DNA from 2 places in the Pseudomonas sp. GW822-FHT02G04 genome. Region 2 is predicted to be linked to the other one. Evidence: riboswitches for the same ligand, from Rfam matches in the RefSeq annotation. Region 2 holds a riboswitch; the other holds the start of a gene.
The links. A riboswitch is a leader RNA that binds a small molecule or an ion and turns the genes downstream of it on or off. The one in region 2 is predicted to bind cobalamin.
Positions count from the first base shown of each region.

Region 1: linked by a shared signal. The riboswitch ahead of AC1RO5_RS01230 (CbtB domain-containing protein) and the one ahead of cobO (cob(I)yrinic acid a,c-diamide adenosyltransferase) in region 2 are both predicted to bind cobalamin.

Region 1 covers NZ_JBXANU010000001.1:250,167-261,918, reverse strand. The annotation lists gene cobN (cobaltochelatase subunit CobN) at 1-1,063, opposite strand, end outside; gene cobW (cobalamin biosynthesis protein CobW) at 1,067-2,134, opposite strand; cobalamin riboswitch at 2,237-2,451, opposite strand; cobalamin riboswitch at 2,607-2,834, shown strand; gene AC1RO5_RS01230 (CbtB domain-containing protein) at 2,957-3,148, shown strand; gene AC1RO5_RS01225 (CbtA family protein) at 3,160-3,864, shown strand; gene AC1RO5_RS01220 (cobalamin biosynthesis protein) at 3,861-4,274, shown strand; gene cobM (precorrin-4 C(11)-methyltransferase) at 4,357-5,103, shown strand; gene nfuA (Fe-S biogenesis protein NfuA) at 5,269-5,853, opposite strand; gene AC1RO5_RS01205 (fatty acid cis/trans isomerase) at 5,938-8,223, opposite strand; gene metH (methionine synthase) at 8,379-11,752, shown strand, end outside.
Region 2 covers NZ_JBXANU010000022.1:89,403-101,154, forward strand. The annotation lists gene AC1RO5_RS23530 (DUF3108 domain-containing protein) at 38-751, opposite strand; gene purN (phosphoribosylglycinamide formyltransferase) at 760-1,410, opposite strand; gene purM (phosphoribosylformylglycinamidine cyclo-ligase) at 1,410-2,468, opposite strand; gene AC1RO5_RS23545 (DUF2066 domain-containing protein) at 2,853-3,902, shown strand; gene AC1RO5_RS23550 (AI-2E family transporter) at 3,935-5,008, shown strand; gene hda (DnaA regulatory inactivator Hda) at 5,239-5,943, shown strand; gene AC1RO5_RS23560 (C40 family peptidase) at 6,158-6,796, shown strand; gene AC1RO5_RS23565 (C40 family peptidase) at 6,963-7,499, shown strand; gene AC1RO5_RS23570 (hypothetical protein) at 7,611-8,195, opposite strand; cobalamin riboswitch at 8,350-8,583, shown strand; gene cobO (cob(I)yrinic acid a,c-diamide adenosyltransferase) at 8,665-9,276, shown strand; gene AC1RO5_RS23580 (cobyrinic acid a,c-diamide synthase CobB) at 9,273-10,598, shown strand; gene bluB (5,6-dimethylbenzimidazole synthase) at 10,595-11,245, shown strand; gene cbiB (adenosylcobinamide-phosphate synthase CbiB) at 11,242-11,752, shown strand, end outside.

The DNA of each region.
Region 1 (11,752 bases), on a different contig from region 2:
GTTCCGGTTGTGGTCGATAGCAAACCACATCGGACTGACTGCGCTCGCTGCGCCACGCCAAATCCTTGAAGCTGATCGGCCGACTGATGATTCGCCCGTCCAGCTCCGGCAGTGCGATGTGCATCGCCAAGTCACGGGGACCGAGGCCTTGCTCGCTGGCACGCCAACCGGGCTCATTGTCCTGGGCGCAGATCGCCTGAATCACCGGGATGTTGCGACGAAACGGCCGCAGGTGCGGCGCTTCAGGGCTGGACTGGGCGAAACCGGTGGTGTTCAGAATCACCCCCGCCTCGACTTCATCCAGCAAATCCTCGACCACCGCCAGGCAGCCGGGCTCTTTCAGACTGGCCAGCGCAATCGGTAACGGGTTGAGCCCCGCCACCTGCAAACGCTGGCAGAAAATATCGATGAAACCGGTGTTCGCCGCCTGCAAGTGCGAGCGGTAAAACAACACCGCCGCCACCGGTTGATCAGCCTGCCAGTCGGCTTGCCAATCCTGAAGGTGCGCGGGGCTTTTTTGCGGGTGGTAGATCGCAGTGCGCGGCAGGGTTTGCGGCTCGGACCATGGATAGTCGCGACCCAGCCAGCGACTGGCGAGGCAGCGAAACAGGTCGAGCGCATTGGCCATGCCGCCCTGACGCAGGAAGTGCCAGAGCCGGTCGCGGTCTTCGGGGGGCACGGTGCTCAGGTCGCTGAGTTCCGGGTCCGGACGATCGTCGCCCGGCACCAGAATCAGCTGCACGCCGCGCTGGGACAATTCCACCAGACGCTCGATGCCGTAACGCCAATAGGCGATGCCGCCGTGCAGTGAGATCAGAATCACCTTGGCGTGGCGCAACACCTCATCAACGTAGAGATCCACCGAGGCGTGATTCTGCACCTGCATCGGGTTAGCCAGACGCAGGCTCGGGTAATCGTCGGGCAGCTGCTGCGCCGCCTCGGCGAGCAACGCCAGACTGGAATCGCCGCTGCACAGGATCACCAGCTCGGCGGGGGTTTGTCCAAGGTCGGCAATGTTGTCATCCGACACGAAACCGCCGGGCTGGGTCCTGAGCAGGTGCATGGGTTAAACGCTGAGCGCAGCGCGCAATTGCGCTTCAAGTTGAACGGCGTCCAGCGCCTGACCGATCAACACCAGACGGGTGGTGCGTGTCTCCTCGGCGCCCCACTGACGGTCGAAGTGCTTGTCGAAACGCGTGCCCACGCCCTGAATCAACAGGCGCATCGGCTTGTTCGGCACCGCTGCGAAACCTTTGACCCGCAGGATGCCGTGCTGCACCACCAGTTGTGTCAGCGCGTCCATCAACAGGCTTTCGTCGGCTTGTGGCAGTTCGATGGAGATGGAGTCAAACGCGTCATGGTCGTGATCATGATCGTCTTCACCTTCATGGTGATGATCGTGATGGCTGTGGCGGCTGTCGATGTGTTCTTCGGAACCGGCACCGAGGCCGATCAACACGTCCAGTGGCAGGCGACCGCTGCTGGCTTCGATGACTTTCACCGCCGGCGGCAGCTCTTCGGCGACTTCCAGGCGCACGCGGGCCAGGTCTGCGGCGCTGATCAGGTCGGCCTTGTTGAGAATCACCAGGTCGGCGCTGGCCAGTTGGTCGGCGAACAGTTCGTGCAGCGGCGATTCGTGGTCCAGGTTCGGGTCGAGCTTGCGCTGGGCGTCCACTTGATCCGGGAACGCCGCGAAGGTGCCAGCCGCGACGGCCGGGCTGTCGACCACGGTGATCACCGCGTCAACGGTGCAGGCGCTGCGGATTTCCGGCCACTGGAAGGCTTGAACCAAAGGCTTTGGCAGGGCCAGGCCCGAGGTTTCGATGAGGATGTGGTCGAGATCGCCGCGGCGAGCAACCAACTCGCGCATCACCGGGAAGAACTCTTCCTGCACGGTGCAGCACAGGCAGCCGTTGGCCAATTCATAGACGCGACCGCTGGCCTCTTCTTCAGTGCAGCCGATCGAGCATTGCTTGAGGATCTCGCCGTCGATGCCCAGCTCGCCGAACTCGTTGACGATCACCGCGATGCGACGACCCTGGGCGTTGTCGAGCATGTGCCGCAGCAAGGTGGTTTTGCCCGAGCCGAGGAAGCCGGTAACGATGGTGACGGGGAGTTTGGCCAGTGTTTTCATCGGATGCCCTTTGGCAAGGTGGCGGGCATACGGGACGACAACCGGCAACGCGGGCGCGCGTGCCTGAAGAGTTCGCCACCGGATCACCCCGCCCGGTTGAAAGTGAGAATCTGTGTCGAGGCAGGTCTCCTGGCTGACGGTGCGCCGGGCGGGTCAGCCTGGCATTCGCTGCGCCTTCCCGCGAACCCGTTGCACAGGGTTTGCAGTGGCGTGGCAGCGAACATCACCGTTCACAGTTGCGGGGGCAGCCGCGGCATCGACCGCGTTCCCTTCTTAGCTTCGGCAGACGCCGAAGAACCTCGAAAGCGCAAGGCTACGCATCGTGTGGGGGCGGGTCAATGTCTTGTCGGCGAATGCGATCACCTGTGGCGAGGGGGCTTGCCTGTGGCGAGGGGGCAAGCTCCCTCGCCACAGGTATTGGGTGTCAGGTGAGAACCCTTGCCAATTGACTCCCCGCCCTCGCCCATGCTCTCCTACACGCCTTGTTACGGGTGCCCTTCACAGGGTGAAACGGGAAACCGGTGAATCATGTGCTTTACTCTAAAGCCATGTCAGTCCGGTGCTGCCCCCGCAACGGTAAGCGAGTGAAGCGTCAGATCCACTGTGCCGGTCATACGGCATGGGAAGGTGATGCTTGCAGGTTTCGGCGTTAGCCCAGCCCCTCGCGAGCCCGGAGACCGGCCCGCAACACAAAGTGACTTTTACGTTCACTGAATAACAAACCCGCGGTGGGCGGGCGCTGTTCGAAATCTCTGCGAGCCCTTGGCGTGCGGAGGTTTTTTCGCGCTCTATTCACCCGCTGACAGACCAGAGGGAAGCGCCATGTCGATCATCAGCAGCACCGGCCACGCAACGGCCAGCACCACCACAACCCTGACTCAACGCCTGACCGCCGCCGTGTGTGCGTCGATCCTTGGCGCGTGCCTTGTGTATTTCGCTGGTTTCTCGCACATCGAAGCGGTGCACAACGCCGCGCACGATACCCGTCACAGCTCCGCCTTTCCGTGCCATTGAGACCTGCTGAGATGATCAAGCGTATTGCGCAAACCGCAGGTTTCACCGGGCTGCTGGCCGCCCTGCTATTGACCCTGCTGCAAAGCTTTTGGGTCGCCCCGCTGATTTTGCAGGCCGAGACCTATGAAAAATCCGAGCCGGCCGCTGTTGAAATCCACGAGCACGCCGCGGGCGTAGTCGCTCACACCCACGATGCCGAAGCCTGGGAACCGGAAGACGGCTGGCAGCGCGTGCTGTCCACTACCGGCGGCAACCTGGTGGTAGCCGTCGGTTTCGCCTTGATGCTCGCCGGTCTCTACACCCTGCGCGCACCGACCAAAACCTCTCAGGGCCTGCTCTGGGGCCTGGCCGGTTATGCGACGTTCGTGCTGGCACCGACCCTCGGCCTGCCACCTGAGTTGCCGGGCACTGCCGCGGCTGATCTGGCGCAACGGCAAATCTGGTGGATCGGCACTGCCGCGTCCACGGCCGTCGGCATCGCGCTGATCGTGTTCAGCCGTCACTGGCTGATGAAAGTCCTTGGCGTGGCGATCCTGGCCGTGCCGCATGTGATCGGCGCACCGCAACCGGAAGTCCATTCGATGCTGGCGCCGGAAGCCCTGGAAGCGCAATTCAAAATCGCTTCGCAGCTGACCAACGTGGCGTTCTGGCTGGCCCTGGGCCTGATCAGCGCCTGGTTGTTCCGCCGCAAAAGCGATGGCCATTACAGCGCATGACTGACGTCAGCGCAGCGCCGACCCTGGTGGTCGGCCTGGGCTGCCAGCGCGGCTGCCCCGTCAGCACGCTGCGGGCGCTGCTCGATCAGGCGCTACAGGCCCATCAAATCGGGCTCAGTGAGATCAAGGCCTTGGCCAGCATCGACCTGAAGCGCGAAGAACCTGGGCTGATCGAACTGGCCGAACAGCTGGCGTTGCCGTTGATGTACTTCAGCAGCGAACAATTGGCGGCCTATCAAGCGCAACTGAGCCACCACTCGGACATCGCGTTTGAACGCACCGGTTGCTACGGCGTGGCGGAAAGCGCCGCACTGGCCCTGGCCGAACAACTGGCCCAGGCACCGGCAAAGTTGCTGATTCCACGACAAAAATACGCCCAGGCCACCCTGGCATTGGCCAGCGCCGCGTAAAATCCCCGATAATCCCCGCCCTCGATCATGAGCATTCTTCATCTGAAGCATGCCCAAGCCCTATTTCTGACAGGAAACGACGATGACCGTCTACTTCATTGGCGCCGGCCCCGGCGACCCGGAACTGATCACCGTCAAAGGCCAGCGGCTGATTCGTAGCTGCCCGGTCATCATCTATGCCGGCTCCCTGGTCCCCGCCGCCGTGCTGGAAGGCCACCGGGCCGAACAGGTGGTCAACAGCGCCGAACTGCACCTGGAACAGATCGTCGAGCTGATCAAGACCGCCCACGCCAACGGCCAGGACGTGGCCCGGGTGCACTCCGGCGACCCGAGCCTGTACGGCGCGATCGGCGAGCAGATTCGCTACTTGCGTGAACTCGACATCCCTTTCGAAATCGTTCCCGGCGTTACTGCCACCGCCGCCTGCGCGGCCCTTTTGGGTGCCGAACTGACCCTGCCGGACGTGTCACAGAGCGTGATTCTGACCCGTTACACCGACAAGACCGCGATGCCGGCTGGCGAAGAGCTGGGCAGCCTGGCGCAGCACGGAGCGACCATGGCGATCCACCTGGGGGTCAATCATCTGGAGAAGATCCTTGCCGAACTGCTGCCGCATTACGGCGCCGACTGCCCGATCGCGGTAATTCACCGGGCGACCTGGCCGGATCAGGATTGGGTGGTGGGGACGCTTGCGGACATTGCGCAGAAGGTCCAGGCCAAGGGTTTTCGCCGGACGGCGCTGATTCTGGTGGGTCGGGTGCTGGGCAGCGATCACTTCAGTGAGTCGTCGCTGTATCGCGCGGGGCATGCGCACCTCTACAGACCCTGAGATGATCATTCCCACGCTCCGCGTGGGAATGCAGCCCGAGACGCTCCGCGTCCCAAGAGCAGACGCAGAGCGTCCGTTGAGGCATTCCCACGCAGAGCGTGGGAACGATCAAAAAAAACGGCACTCACGGGTGCCGTTTTTTCGTTTCTGCAGCGAACACCTTACTTAGTAGTAGGCGTTTTCTTTCTGCGTGTGGTCGGTCACGTCACGTACACCCTTGAGCTCGGGAATGCGCTCGAGCAAGGTGCGCTCGATGCCTTCCTTCAGGGTGACGTCTGCCTGGCCGCAGCCCTGGCAACCGCCGCCGAACTTCAACACGGCGATGCCGTCTTCGACCACATCGATCAGGCTGACCTGACCGCCGTGGCTGGCCAGCCCCGGGTTGATCTCGGTTTGCAGGTAGTAGTTGATGCGCTCGTTGACCGGGCTATCGGCGTTGACCATCGGGACCTTGGCATTTGGCGCCTTGATGGTCAGTTGGCCGCCCATGCGGTCGGTGGCGTAGTCGACTACCGCATCGTCCAGAAACGCTTCGCTGAACGAGTCGATATAAGCGGTGAAGCTTTTGAGCCCCAACGCCGTGTCTTCAGGTTTTTCTTCGCCCGGCTTGCAGTAGGCAATGCAGGTTTCGGCGTACTGGGTGCCAGGCTGGGTAATAAAGACGCGGATGCCGATACCCGGGGTGTTCTGCTTGGACAGCAGATCAGCCAGGTAATCATGGGCGGCGTCGGTAATGGTAATAGCGGTCATGGAAACTCCTCGCAGGCTTGGACGCAGTTTACGCCAATCGACGCGCCGCACAAAGTCCTAGTATTTTTGTCGGGAAAGCAGCCATCAGAGATTCTCGTAGCGATTCATGTCCAGCACGCCCTCTTCCACCGGATCGGTGTCGTGGATGTATCGGCTCAGATCATGGAAATACCGCCAGAACTGCGGATGACTGCGGCGAATGCCCCAGCGCTCGACGATTTTCTCGAAACTGGCAGCGTCTTTGGCGTTTTCCATCTCGTCGACGAACGCGGGCACTTGCCCGGCCGGGATGTTGAACATGAAGTTCGGGTAGCTGCTCAGAACACCCGGATAGATCGTCAACGTGTCGAGCCCCGGCTGATAACGCAGCGACTCCCCGAGCAGGAACGCCACGTTGCTGTGGGCGCGGTTGCGCAACAGGCTGTAGACCTCGCGCTTGCCGCTTGGGGTCTCGATGCGCAACATCGTGGCTTCCGGCAACTGATCGATGACTTTCAAACCGGCGGCCGGGCGCGACGTCAGGCGGCTCAGGGCCTGTTCGGCGTTCTGCAATGCCAGATCGATGTTCGGCCGCGAGCAGTAAGCGCCGTCGCAGCGGTTGATCGGATCGGGCCTGGCATTGAGTTCGCCGTAACGGGACAGCAACTGCAAGGCGAAATCGCGTTTCGGGTCGTTTTCGTCCAGCGTCAGCGCCGTCGGCTTGTCGTTGTCGATGTCCTCGTAATCCAGCCACATCTTGAACTTGCCGCTGTTCTGGTACCAATCGTCGAGATAGCTGTCCCGTGAGCTGGCCGGCATCAGGCGCAGGAAGTTCTGCTCGGCGCCGTTGCGGATCAGGTCGAAGTACAGCCGGGTCTGGGCCTGATGGGACACGTTACCGAACACATCGAAGTTGACCGCCAACTGGTAATAGGTGCGTTCCAGCAATGGGTAATCGAACAGCCACATCGTCTGCGGCACGTCGCCGATCAGGCCCTTGGTCACCGAGGCGCTGTCGAAATGCCGAAAGATACTCAGCAGTGCGTTGTCATTGCCGGCCCACAGGGTCGACCAGCTCGGCGCCGGCAAGTCGGCATAGCTGTCCCGGCGCAGGGCCTCATATTCGTTACGTTTGTTGCGGTAGTCGTGCCACAGGCTCAGGACGCTGCCGACGTCATCGTTCTGCCCCGGCATCGCCAGCAACGGCGTAGCCTGGCCGCGATATTTCGGGTCGGTGATGTAAAGGTCATGCTCCGGAGCCTGGAACAGTGCCCAGAAGTTGTCGCGAATCACGTCGGTGGCGATCTGGCCCCGGCAGACCGGGCCGCGAATAAAGGTGCGCACGAAGTATTCGGCGTTATCGAGCATGAACTGATAGCGCGCCTGGGCCGGGATCGCCTCGAACGTGGCAAACGGATTGGCCCGCCGCTCCGGCCCGTAGCCCGGTAAGGCGTGGACCTGCCAGTTGCCGTTGTAAAACAGGCTCTTGATCCGCGCCATCTTCGCCGCGCTCAGCGGGTAGGTGATGTGGGTCTTGTGCACGATCACGCCTTGCACCGGCCACAGACGGTAATAGACCTGGGTGCCCGGGTCGTCATTCGGACGGCGGGTGTTGATCAGGTCGATGGGCTGCCCCGTCGGCGTGCGCGAACGTACCCACTGAAAGAAATGCCCCGGCTCGCCGTCCTTGAAATAGATATGGGCCAAGAACCAGTGCTCGAACAACCAGCGCCCGACCAGACTCTCCCGGGCACCCGGCGAATTCAACAGGTTTTCCCACTGCACCACTTGCAAGGCCTCCTTGGCGCTGGGCACCAGGCCCTGCTGGTCGATCGGCGCGCCGGAGGCCAGCCAGCGCTGCAGTGTCTGGTATTGCTGATCGGTCAGGCCGGTGACTGCCAGCGGCATGCCCTCTTGCGGATGGGAGCTGGCGTAGCCGTCGAACTCTGCCGGCATGGCGCACAGGTTTTCCCGGTTCAGGCCCAGGACGATGTCTTCCGGTAGCTTGGCATTGGGTTGCAACGGGGTTTTGTGCCCCAGCTCAAGCATCCGCGCCATCAGTGCCGCCTGACTGCCTTGGGCGTCGAGCACCGAGTAGAAGCCCTTTTGCTGCCATGCACGTTTGCCGAAGGCGTCGTAAAACAACCGGGTCGGCGCGGCGGCCTTGCTGCGTTCGCCATCATAGACCGGCGCCTTCGTCGCGCCTCGGGCCGCCCCTTCGCCGCTGCCCAGGTTGAGCTGACAAGCGGAGTCGTAGCAGGCATGGCAGGCCACGCACTTTTCGGTGAAGATCGGTTGAATGTCGCGAACGTAGGAAATGTCCGGACCTTGCGCAGCGGCGCCCCCGCTTAAAAACAGCATCAATAGGCTGGTGACGACGCGATACGACATATCCCTGGTCCTGATCATGAGAAAACGCCGCGATTCTACCGGTCTGGCCTGCGCACCAACATGAGCGATATTCATGCAAAACCGGCACATGCTCCAAAAGCACGCAGGTTTGTTATTATCCCGGCCCTTCGTCATGGCCTTACCGAGTAGTCCAAATGTCCGATCGCAGCGTTCGCCTTCAAGCTCTCAAGCACGCCCTCAAAGAGCGCATCCTGATTCTCGACGGCGGCATGGGGACAATGATCCAGAGCTACAAGCTCGAGGAACAGGATTACCGTGGCAAACGCTTCGCCGACTGGCCGAGCGATGTCAAAGGCAACAACGACTTGTTGGTACTGACCCGCCCGGACGTGATTGGTGGCATCGAGAAAGCCTACCTGGATGCCGGCGCCGACATTCTGGAAACCAACACCTTCAACGCCACCCGGATTTCCATGGCCGATTACGGCATGGAAGAACTGGCCTACGAACTGAACGTAGAAGGGGCACGCCTGGCCCGCAAGATTGCCGATGCGAAAACCCTCGAGAACCCGGACAAGCCGCGTTTCGTCGCCGGCGTGCTCGGCCCGACCAGCCGTACCTGCTCGCTGTCGCCTGACGTGAACAACCCCGGCTACCGCAACGTGACCTTCGATGAACTGGTGGAAAACTACACCGAGGCCACCAAAGGCCTGATCGAAGGCGGCGCCGACCTGATCCTGATCGAAACCATTTTCGACACCCTCAACGCCAAAGCGGCGATCTTCGCCGTGCAAGGGGTTTACGAAGAGCTGGGCGTCGAGCTGCCGATCATGATTTCCGGCACCATCACCGACGCCTCCGGCCGCACCCTATCCGGCCAGACCACCGAAGCGTTCTGGAACTCCGTGGCCCACGCCAAGCCGATTTCCGTCGGCCTGAACTGCGCCCTCGGCGCCCGCGAATTGCGCCCGTACCTGGAAGAGCTGTCGAACAAGGCCGGCACCCACGTGTCGGCGCACCCGAACGCCGGCCTGCCGAACGAATTCGGCGAGTACGACGAACTGCCAGCGGAAACCGCCAAGGTCATCGAAGAGTTCGCCCAAAGCGGCTTCCTCAACATCGTCGGCGGCTGCTGCGGCACCACACCGGGCCACATCGAAGCCATCGCCAAAGCGGTAGCCGGTTACGCCCCGCGTGAAATTCCGGATATTCCCAAGGCCTGCCGCCTGTCGGGTCTGGAACCCTTCACCATCGATCGCAGTTCGCTGTTCGTCAACGTCGGCGAGCGGACCAACATCACCGGTTCCGCCAAGTTCGCCCGACTGATCCGTGAAGACAACTACACCGAAGCCCTGGAAGTCGCCCTGCAGCAGGTCGAAGCCGGCGCCCAGGTGATCGACATCAACATGGACGAAGGGATGCTCGATTCGAAGAAGGCCATGGTGACCTTCCTCAATCTGATTGCCGGTGAACCGGACATCTCCCGCGTACCGATCATGATCGACTCCTCCAAGTGGGAAGTGATCGAAGCCGGCCTCAAGTGCATCCAGGGCAAGGGCATCGTCAACTCCATCAGCATGAAGGAAGGTGTCGAGCAGTTCATTCACCACGCCAAACTGTGCAAGCGCTACGGCGCCGCGGTGGTGGTGATGGCCTTCGATGAAGCCGGCCAGGCCGACACCGAAGCGCGCAAGAAAGAAATCTGCAAACGCTCCTACGACATTCTGGTCAACGAAGTCGACTTCCCGCCGGAAGACATCATCTTCGACCCGAACATCTTCGCCGTGGCCACCGGTATCGAAGAACACAACAACTATGCTGTGGACTTCATCAATGCCTGTGCCTACATCCGCGACGAACTGCCGTACGCCCTAAGCTCCGGCGGTGTGTCCAACGTGTCGTTCTCGTTCCGTGGCAACAACCCGGTGCGCGAGGCTATCCACTCGGTGTTCCTGCTGTATGCGATCCGCAACGGCCTGACCATGGGCATCGTCAACGCCGGCCAACTGGAGATCTACGACCAGATCCCGGTGGAGCTGCGCGATGCCGTTGAAGACGTGATCCTCAACCGCACCCCGGAAGGCACCGACGCCCTCCTCGCCATCGCCGACAAGTACAAGGGTGACGGCAGCGTCAAGGAAGCCGAGACCGAAGAGTGGCGCAACTGGGACGTCAACAAGCGTCTGGAGCATGCCTTGGTCAAGGGCATCACCACGCACATTGTTGAAGATACTGAAGAATCGCGGTTGTCGTTCGCGCGCCCGATCGAAGTCATCGAAGGCCCGCTGATGTCCGGCATGAACATCGTCGGCGACCTGTTCGGCGCCGGCAAAATGTTCCTGCCGCAGGTGGTGAAATCTGCCCGCGTAATGAAGCAGGCCGTGGCCCACTTGATCCCGTTCATCGAACTGGAGAAAGGCGACAAACCGGAAGCCAAGGGCAAGATCCTGATGGCGACGGTAAAAGGCGACGTGCACGACATCGGCAAGAACATCGTCGGCGTGGTGTTGGGCTGTAACGGCTACGACATCGTCGACCTCGGCGTGATGGTCCCGGCAGAAAAAATCCTGCAAGTGGCCAAGGAGCAGAAGTGCGACATCATCGGCCTGTCCGGCCTGATCACGCCTTCGCTGGATGAAATGGTTCACGTGGCCCGCGAGATGCAGCGTCAGGACTTCTATCTTCCGCTGATGATCGGTGGCGCGACCACCTCCAAGGCGCACACGGCGGTGAAGATCGAGCCCAAGTACAGCAACGACGCAGTGATCTACGTCACCGACGCCTCCCGCGCCGTGGGCGTGGCGACGCAGTTGTTGTCCAAGGAACTGAAAGCCGGTTTCGTCGAGAAGACCCGCCTGGAATACATCGACGTTCGCGAGCGCACCGCCAACCGCAGCGCCCGCACCGAGCGCCTGAGCTACCCGGCGGCCATCGCCAAGAAACCGCAGTTCGACTGGGCCAACTATGAGCCGGTCAAACCGACGTTCACCGGTGCCAAGGTGCTGGACAACATCGACCTGAAGGTTTTGGCCGAATACATCGACTGGACACCGTTTTTCATCTCCTGGGACCTGGCCGGCAAGTTCCCGCGCATCCTGCAGGATGAAGTGGTCGGTGAAGCCGCCACCGCGTTGTACGCCGATGCCCAGGAAATGCTTGCCAAGCTGATCGACGAGAAGCTGATCAGCGCCCGTGCCGTGTTCGGTTTCTGGCCGGCCAACCAGGTGCGCGACGACGACATCGAAGTCTACGGCGATGACGGCAAGCCATTGGCCAAGCTGCATCACTTGCGTCAGCAAATCATCAAGACCGACAGTAAGCCGAACTTCTCCCTGGCCGACTTCGTCGCGCCGAAGGACAGCGGCGTGACCGACTACGTGGGTGGTTTCATCACCACCGCCGGGATCGGCGCCGAAGAAGTGGCCAAGGCTTATCAGGAAGCGGGCGACGACTACAACTCGATCATGGTCAAGGCGTTGGCCGACCGTCTGGCCGAGGCGTGCGCCGAGTGGCTGCACCAGCAAGTGCGTAAAGACTACTGGGGCTACGCCAAGGACGAGACGCTGGA
Region 2 (11,752 bases):
AAGCCCCGCGTTTGCGGGGCTTTCATGTCGGTCCGGATCAGCTGCCTTTGACCGTCTTGCCGTTGACCGTACCGTCGAGGAGCATGATGTTGTACTCCTTGCCGTCGGTTTCGACCTGTTGCAGACGGACCAGCAGGTAATCCCAATCCTTGGCGAACCACAGCACGGTGATGCGCTTGCTTTGTGTCGGATCGCGCACGCGCTCGACCTTGACCGCATCGATCTGGCCTGCCTTGGTGTCGACTTTTTCCGAACCCAGCACGCGGAAGTCATAGGTATCGACTTCGCCGGCATCGACGACCTGATAGCTCATGCTTTTCTTGCCGGCGGCCACGTCATGCTGCAGCGCCAGTTGATAGGTGGACTTGTCGACCATGCCGCGGTTGAGCGGGAGCTTGACGGCGTCACCGCGATCGGTGCCGGTGACCATCTTGTTGGTCCAGTCGAAATCCAGATCAGCCTTCTTGGCTTTGCCCAGGCCACCGCGTTCGAAGTGGTAGGACTGCGGCAGCAGCGTGTCCTTGTCCAGGGTCAGGGTGCTTTCTTCAGTCAGGCTGGCGATCATCATCGATGCCTTGAAGCTGAGTTTCCAGACGCCGTTGGCTTCCTTGGTCAGGCTGCGTTCGGCGGTGCCGCTCATGGGCAGTTGCTTCCAGTCGGCGGTGTAGCTGGCGGAGAAGGGTTGAAGGTCCGCGGCCTGCGCAAACGGCAGGGCGAGCAGAGCGCAAGCGAAGAGCAGGGCACGACGCATAAAATCTCCTAGGTTCGAATCAAGTGGCCGCTGGCCGCGAGTAACTGTCCGTCCAGTAAAGCACCTTGTTCGCCGAGTGATAAACGGCCTTCGGCAAACCAGCGTACGGCCAACGGGTAGATCAGGTGTTCCTGGGTATGGACTCGCTGCGCCAGACTCTGCGGCGAATCGTGCAACTCTACCGGTATTACTGCCTGTACGACCAGTGGTCCGCCATCGAGTTCCTCGGTGACGAAGTGCACGGAGCAGCCGTGTTCCGTATCGCCGGCCTCCAGCGCGCGCTGATGAGTGTGTAACCCTTTGTATTTGGGCAGCAGCGAGGGATGGATATTGAGCAGGCGACCCTGGTAATGGCGCACGAAGCCAGCGCTGAGAATGCGCATGAAGCCGGCCAGTACCACGAGTTTGGGGTTGAAGGCGTCGATCAGTTCGATCAGCGCGGCATCGAAGGCCTCGCGGCCCTCGAAAGCCTTGTGATCCAGGGTGCGGGTGTCGATACCCGCGTCCCTGGCGCGTTGCAGGCCGTAGGCGTCGGCGCGGTTGGAAATCACCGCAGCAATGCGGGCCGGGCTGTCGCCGGTCCGCGTGCTGTCGATCAAGGCCTGCAAGTTACTGCCGGTGCCAGACAGCAGCACCACCACATCACAGGTCTGGGACATTAATGAGCCTTGAGGTTCTTCAGTTCGACCTGAGCCGCGCCTTCGGCAGCGGTGGCGATCTGACCGATGACCCATGGCTGCTCGCCAGCTTCACGCAGGACTTTCAGCGCGGTTTCAACGTGCTCCTGGCTAACGCAGATGACCATGCCGACGCCGCAGTTCAGCACGCGGTGCATTTCGGTTTCGTCAACGTTGCCTTTCTCTTGCAGCCAGTCGAACACCGCCGGGCGGGTCCAGCTCGCGACGTCAACCACCGCTTGAGCGCCTTTTGGCAGCACGCGCGGGATGTTGTCCAGCAGGCCGCCACCGGTGATGTGGGCCATGGCTTTGACGGCGCCGGTGTCCTTGATCAGCTTGAGCAGCGGCTTCACGTAGATACGGGTCGGAGCCATCAGCAGGTCGGTCAGCGGTTTGCCGTCGAGCTGGATGTTTTCGATGTCGGAACCCGACACTTCGATGATCTTGCGGATCAGCGAGTAGCCGTTGGAGTGCGGGCCGGAAGACGGCAGGGCGAGCAGGGCATCGCCGGCAGCGACTTTCGAACCGTCGATGATTTCGGATTTTTCCACGACGCCGACGCAGAAGCCGGCCAGGTCGTAGTCTTCGCCTTCATACATGCCAGGCATTTCAGCGGTTTCGCCGCCGACCAGGGAGCAGCCGGACAGTTCACAGCCGGCGCCGATGCCGGTCACAACCTGAGCAGCGGTGTCGACGTTCAGTTTGCCGGTGGCGTAGTAGTCGAGGAAGAACAGCGGCTCAGCGCCGCAGACCACCAGGTCGTTCACGCACATGGCCACCAGGTCGATGCCGATGCTGTCGTGCTTGTTCAGGTTCAGCGCCAGGCGCAGCTTGGTGCCGACGCCGTCAGTGCCCGATACCAGCACCGGTTGTTTGTAACCGGCCGGGATTTCGCAGAGGGCGCCGAAACCGCCCAGGCCGCCCATGACTTCCGGGCGCGCAGTGCGCTTGGCGACGCTCTTGATGCGTTCGACCAATGCTTCACCGGCGTCGATGTCTACACCGGCGTCCTTGTAGCTCAGGGAGGGTTGCTTGCTCATGATCCAGGCCTTTAGGGGGGATTCAGGGGTAACGACCGAGTCCAGCGGGCCTGTCGAAATTGATGAGGCAATTGCCTCACGCGCTATTTCGACACTACCCGGCTGTAGCCGGTCTGCGAAGGCGCGCGATTTTATCAGGCTTGAGGGGCAGCGGCCATCCTCGTGCCGACGGGCAGGGGCATATCGCGTTAAAAAAACTGATATTGCCCGTGTTGGCGGCGTCCCACATGGCTGTATAAGGTACGACGTTAACCGTCTATCGTTATGACAGTGCGAAAACTTACCGCGATCGTGTGAATGTTTTGCTTGGGCGTGTGGTCACAGCCCTGGCTCAATCGTCTTCATGCGGTCTGTTCCAGCCGCTCTTGTCGTCAGGAATCTTCCATGCGTTTTCTTAAATTCTTGTTCGTAGGCTGTTTATCCGTGGTCAGCCTGGCCAGTCATGCCGAAACCGTCAAAGGCCTCTATCAAGTGCGCCAACCGGTCACCGGCCAGACACCGGAGGAGCGCGATCAGGCGACTCAGCAGGCGCTGGAAACGCTGGTGTTGCGCTTGACCGGCGATCCCAAGGCGGCGCAAAGCCCAGGGCTTGCGGCCGTGCGCAAAGACCCTCAGCAGATCATCAGTCAGTTCGGCTACGACGCCGGGCCGCCGCAAGTGCTGAAAGTCGATTTCGATCCGGCCACCACCGAGCAGGCCTTGCGTCGTGCCGGGTTGGCCGTGTGGGGGGCCAATCGGCCGTCGATCCTCGGCTGGTGGTTGAACGATTCCACCGAAGGTTCGAGCCTGGTCGGTGATGGTCAGGCCAGCGCTGCGCCTCTGCGTCGGGCGGCTCAACACCGCGGCCTGCCGCTGCGTCTGCCGTTGGCAGACCTGAATGAACAGATCGTCGCCACGGCGCCGAATCTGGAAGGTGCCGACCCGGCGCCATTGCGCAGTGCCTCCGACCGTTACAATGCCGATGCCTTGCTGGCGGTGCATGCCCGTGAAGAAGGGGGTCAATGGCAAGCCAAGTGGCGACTGTGGTTGGGCGATCAGAAAGAGGCCGGTAGCGTGCAGGGCGCCGATACCGCCGCCGTGGCCGATGCGGTGATGCTGGCGGTCAGCGAGCGTCTGGCGTCGCGTTTCGTCGCCAAGCCGGGTGCATCGGGCGAGCAATTGTTGGAAGTGCAGGGCATGAATCTGGAACGTTATGCGACGCTCGGGCGTTTGCTGGAGCCTTTTGGCGCGCGTCTGCAAAGTGTCGATGGCGACCGCGTGCTTTATCGCGTCAATGGCAGCGCCGATCAGCTGCGAGCTCAGTTGTCCCTGGCGCAATTGCAGGAAATTCCGGCCGGTCAGGCGCCGGCAGCTGTTCAACCCGTGGCTGCGGGTTCGGCGCCGGCCGCAGCGCCAGCCCCGGCACCGGTGCCGCAGTTGCGTTTCCGTTGGTGAGTTTTTTCTTTATATAGAAGCAGGAGTGGTACATGGCCGATACGCGGCGTTGGTTCTGGCTCGGTGGGGTGGCCCTGCTTTGCGCGTTTGTTTACCTGTTGCATCCGATCCTGACGCCGTTCCTGGTGGCGCTGTTGCTGGCCTATCTGTTCGACCCGCTGGTGGACCGGCTGGAAAAGCTCGGCCTGTCCCGGACCTGGGGCGTGGTGGCGGTGTTCGCGTTGTTCACGATGATCCTCACCACGCTGCTGTTGGTGTTGGTGCCGATGCTCGCCAAGCAGCTGTTTCGCTTGTATGAACTGGCGCCGCAGATGCTCGACTGGTTGCAGCACACCGCGTTGCCGTGGGCGCAATCGAAGTTGGGTTTGTCGGAGGGCTTCTGGAAGTTCGACAAGCTCAAGGCGGCGATCAGCGAGCACATGGGCCAGACCACCGACATTGTCGGCGTGGTGCTCAGTCAGGCGACGGCTTCAGGCCTTGCGCTGATTGGCTGGCTGGCCAATCTGGTGTTGATCCCGGTGGTGAGTTTTTATCTGCTGCGCGACTGGGACCTGATGATGGCCAAGATCCGCAGCCTGCTGCCGCGTGATCGTGAAGAGCGGGTCCTGTCCCTGGCCGGGGAATGCCATGAAGTGCTTGGGGCGTTCGTGCGCGGGCAGTTGCTGGTGATGCTGGCGCTGGGTGTGATCTACGCCGCTGGCTTGATGATCGTCGGGCTGGAGCTGGGGCTATTGATCGGTCTGATTGCCGGTCTGGCGGCGATCGTGCCGTACATGGGGTTCGTCATCGGGATTGGCGCGGCGTTGATTGCCGGCCTGTTCCAGTTCGGTGGCGATCTGTATCCCATGATCGGTATCGTCGCGGTGTTCATGGTCGGCCAGGCGCTGGAAGGTATGGTTCTGACGCCGTTGTTGGTGGGTGACCGGATCGGCCTGCACCCGGTGGCGGTAATCTTTGCGATTCTGGCCGGCGGCGAGCTGTTCGGCTTTACCGGTGTGCTGCTGGCATTGCCGGTGGCGGCGGTGATCATGGTCCTGGTGCGCCATGTGCATGATTTGTATAAGGATTCGGATATCTACGGTGGTGTCGACGAGTCTGAGAAGTAAGGCTTCTTGATCGCTCGTCGCGGGCAGCCTGGTTTCACGCCGGGTTTGCCCGTATCCCTCGCGCGGCTGTCACATGCACCGCCAAAGAAACTGTCATAAAACCAGCATGTTAACGCAAACCTTTGATTTTGCTTGTGGTCTGTCGCATTGTGCCGTCAGCTTCACGGGTATAAACTTCGCAAACTTTACACAGAGGCCACTAACGGTTCCTTTGGAACTGTTCAGTCAGCATGAAACCGATTCAGCTGCCCCTAGGTGTGCGTCTGCGTGATGACGCCACCTTTATCAATTACTACCCAGGCGCCAATGCCGCTGCACTCGGCTATGTCGAGCGGCTGTGCGAAGCCGACGCCGGCTGGACGGAAAGCCTGATTTACCTCTGGGGCAAGCACGGGGTAGGGCGCACGCATTTGTTGCAGGCGGCTTGCCTGCGTTTCGAGCAGATGGGTGAACCGGCGGTGTATCTGCCGCTGGCCGAGTTGATGGACCGTGGCATCGAAATTCTCGACAACCTCGAACAATACGAACTGGTTTGCCTGGACGATTTGCAGGCGGTCGCCGGCAAGGCGGATTGGGAAGAGGCGCTGTTCCATCTGTTCAATCGTCTGCGTGACAGCGGTCGGCGTCTGCTGATCGCCGCCTCGACATCCCCGCGCGAACTACCGGTGAAGCTGGCGGACCTCAAGTCGCGGCTGACACTGGCACTCATCTTCCAGATGCGTCCGCTCTCTGACGAAGACAAATTGCGTGCCTTGCAGTTGCGCGCTTCCCGTCGAGGCCTGCACCTGACTGACGAAGTCGGGCATTTTATTTTGACTCGCGGTACCCGCAGCATGAGTGCACTTTTCGAGCTGCTTGAACGCCTCGATCAGGCCTCTCTTCAAGCCCAGCGCAAGCTGACAATACCGTTCCTGAAAGAGACACTGGGCTGGTAAAATCCAGGTTTTTCGCGGGTTCCGGCATATTCCAGGCGTCAACAAATCCGCTTTCCTGCAGGGGAGCAGGCTGCGCAAAGATTCAAAATGGGCTTAAGCGCTTAGATGGAAACGAGAAACCGATAAGTCACATAAAGATCGATTGAATTTGCAAATGAGATCGATAGCGGGCATAGTCTCGGCTTCTTTACAACTATCAGCCACGGTCGTGCCCATGCTAAATCGCTTCGCACCCCTCGTGCCTCTCGCACTCGTCACCCTGTTGTTCGGTTGCGCTGCTCACTCTCCAGTGTCCCAGCAAGAGCAACAACGGCAGGTTTCAAATTCAGTTACCGCGCAGTCTTCTTCCGTTCTTTTCCAGGAAGAGCTGGCTAACGATCTGGCCACCGATAAAGAAATGGCAGACTTCGCCGGCGGCAAGTCTTACCAGCTTCCGGTTCTGGCCGACAGCATCCTCGAACGTGGCATGTCCCTGATCGGTACCCGTTACCGTTTCGGCGGCACCTCCGAGGCTGGCTTCGACTGCAGCGGCTTCATCGGTTATCTGTTTCGTGAAGAGGCCGGCATGAACCTGCCGCGCTCCACTCGCGAAATGATCAACGTTGACGCTCCTCTGGTGGCTCGCAGCGCCCTCAAGCCGGGTGATCTGCTGTTCTTCGCCACCAATGGCCGTCGCGGTCGTGTCAGTCACGCCGGGATCTACCTGGGTGACAACCAGTTCATCCACTCCAGCAGCCGCAAAAGCGGTGGTGTCCGGGTCGATAGCCTGGGCGACAGCTACTGGAGCAAGACCTTTATCGAAGCCAAGCGTGCACTCGCAATGGCTCCGACAATAGTCACTGCACGCAAGTAAGCGGACAGTTTGTAGGGCGAAGTTAAAGTCTTACTTGAAGTTTACCGCGTAGCCGCTAGAATCCTGATCTATTATTGATGGCAAACCGCCTGCGTTCTGCGCAGGCGGTTTTCTTTTCTGTCTTTGTGGCAGAAAAAAGCCGCAGCCAGATCAGGATGTTCTGTTTATGACGATGTCGGCCCGCCTCGCACTCATGTTCTTCGCAGCGCTGCTCAGCGCCTGCGCCAGCCGCACACCGCCACCTGCGCCGGTGGTTCGCGCGCCGATTGTTTTCGGTTCTTCCCAAGCCTTTTCCCCAGCCGCAGAAGACGTGCTGTTTCGCGCGCTCGGTCTGGTGGGGACGCCTTATCGCTGGGGCGGCAACACGCCGGATTCCGGGTTCGATTGCAGCGGTCTGATCGGTTACGTCTATCGCGATGTCGCAGGCATTTCCCTGCCGCGCTCCACTCGCGAGATGATCGGCATGCAGGCTCCCAACGTCGGCAAGGAAGGCCTGCAAACCGGCGACCTGATCTTCTTCGCCACCAACGGCGGCTCCCAGGTCAGCCATGCCGGGATCTATGTCGGCGAAGGGCGCTTCGTCCATGCGCCGGCTACGGGCGGCACGGTCAAGCTGGACAGCTTGTCCAAAGCTTATTGGCAGAAAGCCTATCTGAGCGCCAAGCGCGTCTTGCAACCCGAGCACTTGGCGCATAATCCCTAGGGGGTTGTCCTGATCGTTCTGGCGGAGCTGTAGGAGCGAGCGGTGCGGCGATCCGACTTGCCCACGAAGGCGGTATGGCAGGTAAAACGCTTTCGCTTGGCGACCAGATCGTCAGCCGCGGGCTTCCTTGAACAACACGGCGATCCCCGGATGGTAATTGCCGGCTTCATTGCGCAACTTGCGGTAGGCGTAAGGGAAGTACCAGGCCACCGCGCAGGTGTGTTCCTTTTGCAGATCGTCGAGCATGTCCTGGAGTTCTTCCGGGGTGGCGCTGTGCTGGGCTTTTTGTGGGGCGACAAACAGGCAGCCGAGTTTCAGGTCGCTGGCGTAGCTGATGCGTTTCGCGTCGCTGGTGATGTCCGCCAGTGCCTGGGTCAGGTTCAGGTTGTTGACCCGCGGCCAGCGTTGGGTGGCCTGCAGGTATGCGCGTTCTTCGCTGGTGGCGATAAACAGATCGGCGCGGGCGTTACGTTCACCTTCTTCGGTCTGTTTGCGCGTTGGTGTTTGCTGCAGCGTGACCATTTCCGCCATCCAGGCCGCGGCAGAGAGCAGGCCGAGGTTGGCGTTTTCGTCGTACCAGTAAGGTGTATCGTTATCGCCGCGCACGGCGTTGTAGCGGTCGATACAGTCAAACCAGCGTTCCAGCACCGGGCGCAGGAATTCCAGCTTCGGATTGCTGATGATCATGCCTTGCATGTGGCTCACCCTTGTTATTGTGTTATGAGGTTGTGGCTCTTTGATATCACTGCTGGCAGTGTGGCACAAGATTGGCGTCAGATAATTGATCGACGGCAGTTATTCGCCGGAAGGCGTCCTGTCTTTAATTGACGCTCCACCCCCAACCCTCTAACCTTCGCGGCTTGTTTCAGGTGCTCTGTGGCCTTGGTCGACAGAGTGAAACAGGGAAGCCGGTGAGTGGATTTCTTCCAGCGAAGAATGATCACGATCCCGGCGCTGCCCCCGCAACGGTAAATGAGTGAAGACTGCGTCTTGAGCCACTGTGTCGAATTCGGCATGGGAAGGCGCGCAGTCAGGCTAATCGCCGCTCATGAGCCCGGAGACCGGCCTGATCCATTCAGCGGCATCACGGTGGGCGATGCCAGGCTTCTTGCCGTCTATTCTTGTGCCTGCCCGCCGTTATCCAGCCTCAACGGAGAGCTCCCCCATGACTGATACCCCCGATCGTGACGAACGCCATCTGGCGCGCATGCTGCGCAAAAAAGCCGTGATTGACGAACGCATCGCCAATTCGCCGAATGAATGCGGTCTGCTGCTGGTGCTGAGCGGCAACGGCAAAGGCAAGAGCAGCTCGGCGTTTGGCATGCTCGCGCGCTCCATGGGCCACGGCATGCAGTGCGGCGTGGTGCAGTTCATCAAGGGGCGCAGCAGCACCGGCGAGGAGCTGTTCTTCCGGCGCTTTCCGGAGCAAGTGCGTTTTCATGTGATGGGCGAGGGCTTCACCTGGGAAACCCAGGACCGCCAGCGTGACATTGCGGCCGCCGAAGCTGCCTGGGCGGTGTCCCGCGAACTGTTGAGCGATCCGTCGATTGGCCTGGTGGTACTCGATGAGTTGAACATCGCCCTCAAGCACGGTTACCTCGATCTCGATCAGGTGCTCAGCGACTTGCAGGCCCGTCCGCCGATGCAGCATGTGGTGGTCACTGGCCGTGGCGCCAAACCGGAGATGATCGAACTGGCTGACACCGTCACCGAAATGGGCATGATCAAGCACGCCTTCCAGGCCGGGATCAAAGCGCAAAAAGGCGTCGAGTTGTGATTCAACCACATCATTGCCCGGCGGTACTGATTGCCGCGCCGGCTTCCGGTCAGGGCAAGACCACCGTCACCGCCGCGCTCGCCCGTTTGCATCGCAATCAGGGGCGCAAGGTGCGCGTGTTCAAATGCGGCCCGGACTTTCTCGATCCGATGATTCTCGAGCGCGCCAGTGGTGCGCCGGTTTATCAACTGGACATGTGGATGGTCGGCGAGCAGGAAAGTCGTCGGCTGTTGTGGGAAGCCGCTGGCGAAGCCGATCTGATCCTCATCGAAGGCGTGATGGGACTGTTCGACGGTACGCCGTCCAGCGCTGACCTTGCGCGGCATTTCGGTGTGCCTGTGCTCGGCGTGATCGACGGCACCGCGATGGCGCAGACCTTTGGCGCGCTGGCCTTGGGGCTTGCGCGCTATCAGCCGGATTTGCCGTTTGCCGGTGTGTTGGCCAACCGGGTTGGCACACTACGTCATGCGCAATTGCTCGAAGGCAGCCTGACAGAAGGCTTGCGCTGGTACGGCGCGTTGTCCCGGGAAACCGGCATCGAATTGCCGAGTCGGCATCTCGGCCTGGTTCAGGCCAGCGAACTGAATGACCTCGATCTGCGCCTCGATGCAGCGGCCGCCTCACTGGCCAGCAGCTGCGATGTGGCGTTGCCGCCGGCCGTGGAGTTCGCCGCGCCTGAAATGATCGCCGCCGAACCGTTGCTGGCCGGTGTGCGGATTGCCGTGGCCCGGGACGAAGCCTTCGCGTTTACCTACGGCGCGAGCCTGGATCTGCTACGGGCGATGGGCGCCGAGTTGTCTTTCTTCTCGCCGATCCGCGACCGCGAGTTGCCGGAGGCAGACAGCCTTTATCTGCCGGGCGGTTACCCTGAATTGCACCATGTGGCGTTGTCACAAAACACGCCGATGCTGACCGCCATTCGCGATCACCACGCAGGGGGCAAACCGTTGCTGGCCGAGTGTGGCGGCATGCTGTACCTGTTGGATTCGTTGACCGATGTCGAGGGCGCTCGCGCTGAACTGGTTGGCTTGCTGAACGGTGATGCGGTGATGCAGAAGCGTCTGGCGGCGTTGGCCTTGCAGGCGGTGGAATTGCCCGAAGGTTTGCTGCGTGGGCACACCTATCACCACTCGCTGACCAGCACCGAGCTTGAGCCGATTGCGCGTGGCCTGAGCCCCAATGGCGGGCGAGGGGCGGAGGCGGTTTATCGTGAGGGGCGGATGACGGCCTCTTATGTGCACTTTTATTTTCCGTCCAATCCGGCGGCGATTGCTGCGTTGTTGGCGCCCGATCGTGAAGCCGCCATCGCGAGCAGGCCATGACAGAAAACGCCTTTTCCGAAGCCGAGCGCGATGCGGTCTACCGAGCCATCGGCGAACGCCGTGACATGCGCCACTTCAGTGGCGGCACGGTCGAGCCCGAGTTACTGAGGCGCCTGCTCGAAGCCGCGCACCAGGCACCGAGCGTCGGCCTGATGCAGCCCTGGCGATTCATCCGCATCAGCGACCGGGCGCTGCGCGGCAAGATCCAGCAACTGGTGGAAGAAGAACGCATCCGCACCGCCGAAGCCCTCGGCGAGCGCTCTGACGAATTCATGAAGCTCAAGGTCGAAGGTATTCAGGACTGCGCCGAAGTGTTGGTCGCCGCGCTGATGGACGATCGCGAACGGCATATCTTCGGCCGTCGTACGTTGCCGGAAATGGACATGGCCTCGCTGTCCTGCGCCATCCAGAACCTTTGGCTGGCGTCCCGCGCCGAAGGCCTGGGCATGGGCTGGGTGTCGCTGTTCGAACCGCAAGCCTTGGCGAACCTGTTGGGTTTACCGGTCGGGGCCAAGCCTTTGGCCGTTCTTTGCCTGGGGCCGGTCAAGGAATTCTATCCAGCGCCGATGCTGGTACTCGAAGGCTGGGCGCAAGCGCGTCCGCTCAACGAGTTGCTGTATGAAAATTATTGGGGAGTGAGTCAATGAGTGTGGCGTTGTTGAGTGTCGCTGCGGTCGCGCTGGATGCGCTGCTGGGTGAACCCAAACGCTGGCATCCGCTGGTGGCGTTCGGTCGTTTTGCCGATCGCATCGAACAACGTTTCAACTCCGCTGGCCGCGGCTGGCGCAGTCATGGTGTGACGGCCTGGGTGATGGCGGTTGTGCCGCTGACCTTGCTGATCACCGCGCTGTCCTGGGCACCTTACGTTGGCTGGATCGTCGAGATTCTCGCGCTCTATTGCGCCCTTGGTATGCGTAGCCTCGGCGAGCATGTCGAGCCGGTGGCCAAGGCCCTGCGCAGCGATGATTTGGTTGAGGCGCGCACACGCGTCGGTTATCTGGTCAGCCGCCAGACCAGCGAGCTGGACAAAACCGAAGTCGCCCGCGCCGCCACCGAATCGGTGCTGGAGAACGGCAGCGATGCGGTGTTCGCCGCGCTGTTCTGGTTTGCCGTGGCGGGTGCGCCCGGCGTGGTGCTCTATCGTCTGAGCAACA